3 regions of the Lysinibacillus telephonicus genome follow, and region 2 is predicted to be linked to each of the others. Evidence: predicted binding sites of a transcription regulator. Region 2 holds the regulator's gene; each other region holds the start of a gene.
What was found. Region 2 encodes LexA, which represses DNA repair genes until DNA is damaged. Its sites were predicted from a motif close to CGAACATATGTTCG; they were not measured.
Positions count from the first base shown of each region.

Region 1 (2,279 bases), 580 kb from region 2:
GCTTTAACTATTTCTTTACCACCTAAAGTGACAGCCGCAACGGGGGTAGATGCACTGACTCATGCAGTTGAAGCTTACATTTCTAAAAATGCAAGCCCCGTATCAGATGCACTTGCATTACAGGCGATTCGTTTAATCAGTAATTCTATTCGTACTGCTGTTTCTAATGGTGAAGACAAACAAGCTCGTACAGATATGAGCTACGGAAGTTATCTTGCTGGGCTGGCCTTCTTTAATGCAGGTGTAGCTGGTGTCCATGCCTTAGCTTATCCTATTGGAGGACAGTTCCATATTGCCCATGGAGATTCCAATGCCGTTTTACTTCCATATGTCATGGGGTACATCCGTCAAAGCTGTGAGAAACGAATGAAAGATATATATGAAGCGATGGGCTTTAGCGCAGTAAACTTATCCCAAGAAGAAGCATCTTACAAATGTGTAGACGAATTAAAAAGGTTAGTAGAGGATGTAAATATTCCATCTACTTTACAAGGATTCAATATTACTGAGGATGCGCTTGAAAGTTTAACAAAGGATGCTATTGAACAAAAGCGGATTTTAGCACGGAGCCCAATGCCATTATTACGAGAAGATATTTTGTCGATTTATAAAGCAGCGTTTGAAGGGAAAATTGCTGAAAAAAATAGTTTAGAAAAAATTCATTAAAAACAAGCTTGTGTTGTCCGAAAAACAAAAAAGTGCACTTCAGAACCAAAACTGAAGTGTACTTTTTTCTTTTAAGAAAATAAAAATTTAGATTTACAGATAACTTTATGTTGAAGCATATTTCTTTTTTAGCAGGGGACAAGTAGACTTTGTACACAAGTCATAGAGCTGTGGTGTAAGACTCTATAATCGTCTAAGTGCTTTGTATAATGCACTCTCAGATTTAGTAAATTACTTCTTATCTTTATATCTCACTGCTGGTTTGTAATAATAGGTTGTTTCCTTACAAATGGGGAGAAGTAAAAAGTTGAGGAATATATGTTCGCTTTTTGTTCGAAATTTCTAAATGGTTATGCTAAAATAAAATACAAGAATTGGGTGAAAGGACGATCTACGAATGGCCGAAACTTTTGAATTGTATTCTGCCTATGAACCAAGCGGCGATCAGCCGAATGCCATTGCGGAGCTTGTTAAAGGCATAAAGGATGGCAAAAGGCATCAAACTTTGCTTGGGGCAACAGGTACGGGGAAAACATTTACCATTTCCAATGTAATAAAAGAAGTAAAGAAGCCAACGCTGGTGATTGCACATAATAAAACACTGGCAGGACAGCTATACAGCGAATTTAAACAATTTTTCCCAAACAATGCGGTTGAATATTTTGTCAGCTACTACGATTATTATCAGCCGGAAGCTTATGTTCCACAAACGGATACCTATATCGAAAAAGATTCAAGCATTAATGATGAAATCGACAAGCTGCGACACTCCGCTACATCAGCATTGTTTGAACGACAAGATGTCATCATTATAGCTTCTGTGTCTTGTATATATGGTTTAGGGAATCCAGAGGAATATCGTGAAATGGTTGTATCTGTCCGAACTGGGATGGAAATTGAACGCAATCAATTGTTGAGAAAACTCGTAGACATACAATATGAACGGAACGATGTAAACTTTACACGGGGTACATTTAGAGTTCGAGGAGATGTAGTCGAAATTTTCCCAGCATCTAGAGATGAAAAATGTATTCGTGTTGAATTTTTTGGCGATGAAATTGATCGAATTCGGGAAGTGGATGCTTTAACTGGTGAAATTATGGGTGACCGCGATCATGTAGCTATTTTCCCAGCTTCCCACTTCGTTACACGAGAAGAGAAAATGTTAAAGGCTATTGAAAATATTGAGGCTGAGCTTGAAGAGCAGCTTGCAAAATTCCGAGCAGAAGATAAACTGCTTGAAGCGCAGCGTTTAGAGCAAAGAACAAACTATGATTTAGAAATGATGCGTGAGATGGGCTTCTGTTCAGGAATCGAAAACTATTCCCGTCATTTAACGTTGAGAGAAGCGGGAGTAACACCTTATACATTGCTAGATTATTTCCCCAAAGATTTTTTATTAGTTGTGGATGAAAGTCACGTAACTTTGCCGCAAATACGCGGAATGTATAATGGGGACCAAGCTCGTAAGAATGTATTAGTAGAACACGGTTTCCGCTTACCATCAGCACTTGATAATAGACCATTAAAATTCGAAGAGTTTGAACAGCATATACATCAAGCCATTTACGTTTCAGCAACTCCTGGCCCCTATGAAATCGAACATACACCAG
Region 1 is NZ_CP155468.1:1,012,967-1,015,245, forward strand. It holds gene MKY04_RS04715 (iron-containing alcohol dehydrogenase) at 1-666, shown strand, start outside; gene uvrB (excinuclease ABC subunit UvrB) at 1,064-2,279, shown strand, end outside.
Region 1: the regulator LexA is predicted to act here: its motif matches at 978-991, upstream of uvrB (excinuclease ABC subunit UvrB).

Region 2 (2,279 bases):
AATTTCTTCAATCGGTACATCAATTCGTTCACGGCCATCGTGGTTGTGCCGATTTTTTATGTTTAGTTCAGGCCTATATCCATTCTCAACCGCGCGACGCATACCTCTTTTAATTTTCGCATTATGAATCTTCCTTTGATATTCTTCAACAATTGCTAAAATTTCAAGAAGCATTGTATCCATCTCATTTAATGTAATTGGACCTGCGGAGTTTAAAGAAAATATAGTTGTCCCACTTTTTTGAAGAAGATGTAAAATAGCCATTCGTGCATTACCACGTCCTAAACGTGTTTCATCCTGCACAAATAACGCTTTTACATGATTTTCTTTAATAAAATCCATCATTTCAAGCAAACCTTCTCGTTCAACTTCATAGCCGCTCTGTTGATCTTGAAACGTTTTCAACACTTGATAATTCATTTTTTCTGCATAATGTAATAATTCTTCTTCTTGTCTAACTAGTGAAGTCTCTTGAGTATTTTTTTCTGTACTTACTCGTGTATAAATAACTGCTGTCTTGTTACTTGTCATTATTTTTAACCGCTACCTCAATAGGATGAACCTCTTCATCCTCTATTTTTTTTGCAATAAAATTACTATTTTCGTTGACTGGAATTGCTATTTGGTGCCCAGCTACGATTATTTCATTATTTAAGCCGTTTTCAGCCTTTACGGATTTAATCCACTCTTCAATTGTCATTTTACCACGAAACTGTTCCGCTAATGTCCAAAGGGTATCGCCATGTTGGATTTCATATTGTTCGTATGTTGTATCACCATTATCTGTTATGAATAGGAAGCCTGCCATCATCATAAAAACCGTAAATAAAACCACAATATAACTGTTTTTTTGTAACCAATTCATGTCTATTACTCCTTTTTCGAATGTTTGTTCGGAATGTATGTTCTTACTTTAATACGAACATTTGTTTTTGTCAACACTTTGAACGAACCTATGTTTGCATTTCTGTTCGCATACTGATATACTATATGTAATTAATAGAGATACATATTCACTTAAAGAGGTGAGAAGGTTGAAAAAAATATCAAAAAGGCAAGAAGATATTTTAGCATTCATAAAAGAAGAGGTTCGAACGAAAGGTTACCCGCCATCTGTTCGTGAGATTGGAGAAGCTGTTGGTCTTGCTTCTAGTTCAACCGTTCACGGTCATTTAGCACGATTAGAAAGCAAAGGTTTAATTCGCCGCGACCCTACAAAACCACGTGCAATTGAAATTTTAGATAATGAAGGGGAAACTGTTCAAAAGCAATCTGTTGTACATGTTCCACTTGTAGGGAAGGTTACAGCCGGACTGCCAATTACTGCAATTGAAAACATTGAAGAATATTTCCCTCTGCCTGATACATATGGCGTCGGTGAAGATAAACTTTTTATGCTTGAAGTTATGGGTGAATCGATGATAGAAGCTGGCATTCTTGATGGAGATTACGTGGTGGTAAAACAAACATCTACTGCGAATAATGGAGATATTGTAGTTGCCATGACTGAAGATGATGAAGCTACAGTAAAACGATTCTTTAAAGAAAAAACGCATTTTCGCCTACAACCAGAAAACTCCAGCATGGATCCGATTTTAGTAAACCAAGTAACTATTTTAGGAAAAGTAGTAGGATTATATCGTCAATTCCACTAAAAAAGGCTGTCTCGCAAGTCTAATCTGACTTTTGGGACAACCTTTTTTTGAATGAACAATATTTATGTCTTCTTAACTTTAAATATATGAACCCTCACATGAGTTAAATTTTATACTTGGTGCAAGCCTGTATAAACTCAGCAAACAATGCCTTTGAATGTTTATCGCCAGCAACTGCCATCTCTTCTGGATGCCACTGTACAGCAATACAAAACGGATAATCTTTTAACTCCACAGCTTCTACTATTCCATCACTTGCCTTAGCTGTTATTAACAAAACATGCGGAACATCTTTTATGGCTTGATGATGAAGAGAATTTACAGCAATCTTATCGTTTCCAATTATTTTATATAACAGACTTTCAGAATTTATCGTTACAAAATGAGATGCTTCATGACGTTCCGCTTTTTGATTATGAAGAAGCGGCTCTTTTTCGAATTGTGTATTAATATCTTGATAAAGCCCCCCACCTAATACAATGTTTAAAAGCTGTATTCCCCTGCATATCGCAAATATTGGAAGCTTATTTTTCAATGCAGCTTTGGCAAGGGCTATTTCAACTTGATCTCTCCGTAAACTTACTTCACCGAGATTAAGATGAGGCTCTTCATTAAAAAAATGAG
Region 2 is NZ_CP155468.1:1,592,260-1,594,538, reverse strand. It holds gene MKY04_RS07545 (YneB family resolvase-like protein) at 1-531, opposite strand, end outside; gene yneA (cell division suppressor protein YneA) at 521-865, opposite strand; gene lexA (transcriptional repressor LexA) at 1,035-1,655, shown strand; gene MKY04_RS07530 (gamma-glutamyl-gamma-aminobutyrate hydrolase family protein) at 1,759-2,279, opposite strand, start outside.

Region 3 (2,279 bases), 920 kb from region 2:
CGATTCCCCATGCATGATAATAAAGTTGATTGCCCATAATACCAAAGTGATCTTCCAGCATATTTAGGTCGGCATGTGCTAAATCGCCAACTTTAAAAATACCCATATTATTTAACGTACGCTCTGTTCGACGTCCAATGCCCCACATTTCAGAAAGTTTCGATACAGGCCAAAGTTTTTCCGGAATATCAGCATAGGTCCACTTTGCAAATTCAGTCTTCTTCGCCTCTAAATCTAGTGCGAGCTTTGACATAAGCATGTTTGGCCCCATTCCAACTGCACTCGGAATTTGAAATTGACTATAAATGCTTTGTTGAATATATTTTGCGGTTTCTTCTGGTGGTCCCCAAAGCTTTTCAGTACCCGTTAAGTCTACAAAGCTTTCATCAACACTATAGACGTGAATTGCTTCCTTTGGAACAAATTGGTTAATTAAATTCGTAATTTCCATTGACATTTGAACGAAAAATTCCATTTTTGGTTCGAATAATTTAATGTCAGGATGTTTTGGAATCTCATAAAGCCTTGAGCCTGTTTTGATACCAAATCGCTTCTTCATTGGCGGTGATGCAGCAAGCACTACACTTCCCTTTTGCTTGAAGTTTCCAACAACAGCAATAGGCACCTTAAAAGGATTAAGGTTTTCAATCATAGCCATACAGCTCGCATAAAAACATCGCATATCAATGCACATAATCGATCGATTTGGCGCGTGGTTATATACTTCAAATAAATTTGCTGAATCTGCCTCACTGTATTTTAATGCATGCATCACTACACCTCCAATTTCACATTTAGTATATGCGAACGTTTGTTCCTTCATTCATTTTAACAATGAGACAATTGAGACGGCAAGTGGTAATAGTTGGGGGTTCTAATGAGTAATTGGAACATGCACCCCACTAATTTTTTATCTATCGCATAAAAATCTAGAAACAACTGAATAATGACACTGATAAATAATTTTCAAGAGACTTGAAGGAGTGTTGATATTGAGCAGATTTGACAATAAAGTAATCATTATCACCGGGGCAAGTGGAGGAATCGGGTCAGCTACAGCAAAAAAACTATATAGTGAAGGTGCTTCATTAGTTTTAGTTGATTTAAAACAAGAGGGGCTGGATAAGTTAATTGCAGAAAATCAATTTTCAAGAGAGCGCATCCTCTCATTGACAGGCGATGTTTCGAAAAAGGAAGACGTCAGAGCCTATGTTCAAGCGACAGTGGACCGATTCGGTAAAATTGACGGATTTTTCAATAATGCAGGTGTCGAAGGTCCTTCTAAACCTTTTGAAGAGTATACAAAAGAGGACTTTGATTTTGTATTTGGCATAAACGTATATGGCGTGCTTTATGGCATGCAAGAAGTTTATAAAGTAATGAAGAAACAGGGCTATGGCTCAGTCGTCAACACAAGCAGCTTAGCCGGTTTAATGGGTTCACCAGGTACGACTGTTTACAACACTTCGAAGCATGCCGTATTAGGGCTAACTAGATGTGCTGCCCTCGAAGCTGCTGAAATTGGCGTCCGTTTCAACTCTGTACACCCTGGCGTTATTGCAACGGGAATGATGACGCGTATTGAAGAGAATGTGGCACCAGGCAATGCAGAACAAATGCATGAAGCATATACAGCTTCCGTCCCAATGAAACGCTTCGGACAACCTGAAGAAGTAGCAAATGTTGCGGCATTCCTGCTATCTGATGAATCATCATACGTAACAGGCTCAATTTATACAGTTGATGGCGGTATGATTAATCAATAAAATTTGTTTAGGGATGCCCCAAAATATCGAAGGCATCCCTTTTCTAATTAAATAACTTCCGTAAAGAAACATGTTTTCATATGTTGGATAAAGGTGTCACCTAAATCGGTAAATGTGGCCACACCTTTTTGGTGAATCGCTGTTTTAAATCCTTCCGCATCAGCTCCTGCAACTGTTAGAAAATCACATATATCTGTACATACACCTACAACATGAACCTTTTCTACATTGAGAGCTCTTAATTTTTCTGCTAAATCCGTTTTAAAAAACGCATTGTAATTAGTTTTAGGCTGCATAATGACATTCGGATTTGATTCATTTTCTTTAAACCAAACCGCTAAATCACCGTAAAGCTGCTGTCCTTTAGTACCAATTACATTATGTACTGGCCATAAATCAAAATGTGGATCATTTTCTTGATGAGCATCCATTGCAACGACTACAATCTGGTCACCATTTAAAAACTCGTTTGCTTTCTCAATAATATATGGCACAATTTCTTGTGCTGCTTTA
Region 3 is NZ_CP155468.1:671,904-674,182, reverse strand. It holds gene MKY04_RS03285 (DNA polymerase thumb domain-containing protein) at 1-772, opposite strand, end outside; gene MKY04_RS03280 (SDR family NAD(P)-dependent oxidoreductase) at 993-1,766, shown strand; gene MKY04_RS03275 (isochorismatase family cysteine hydrolase) at 1,814-2,279, opposite strand, start outside.
Region 3: the regulator LexA is predicted to act here: its motif matches at 805-818, upstream of MKY04_RS03285 (DNA polymerase thumb domain-containing protein).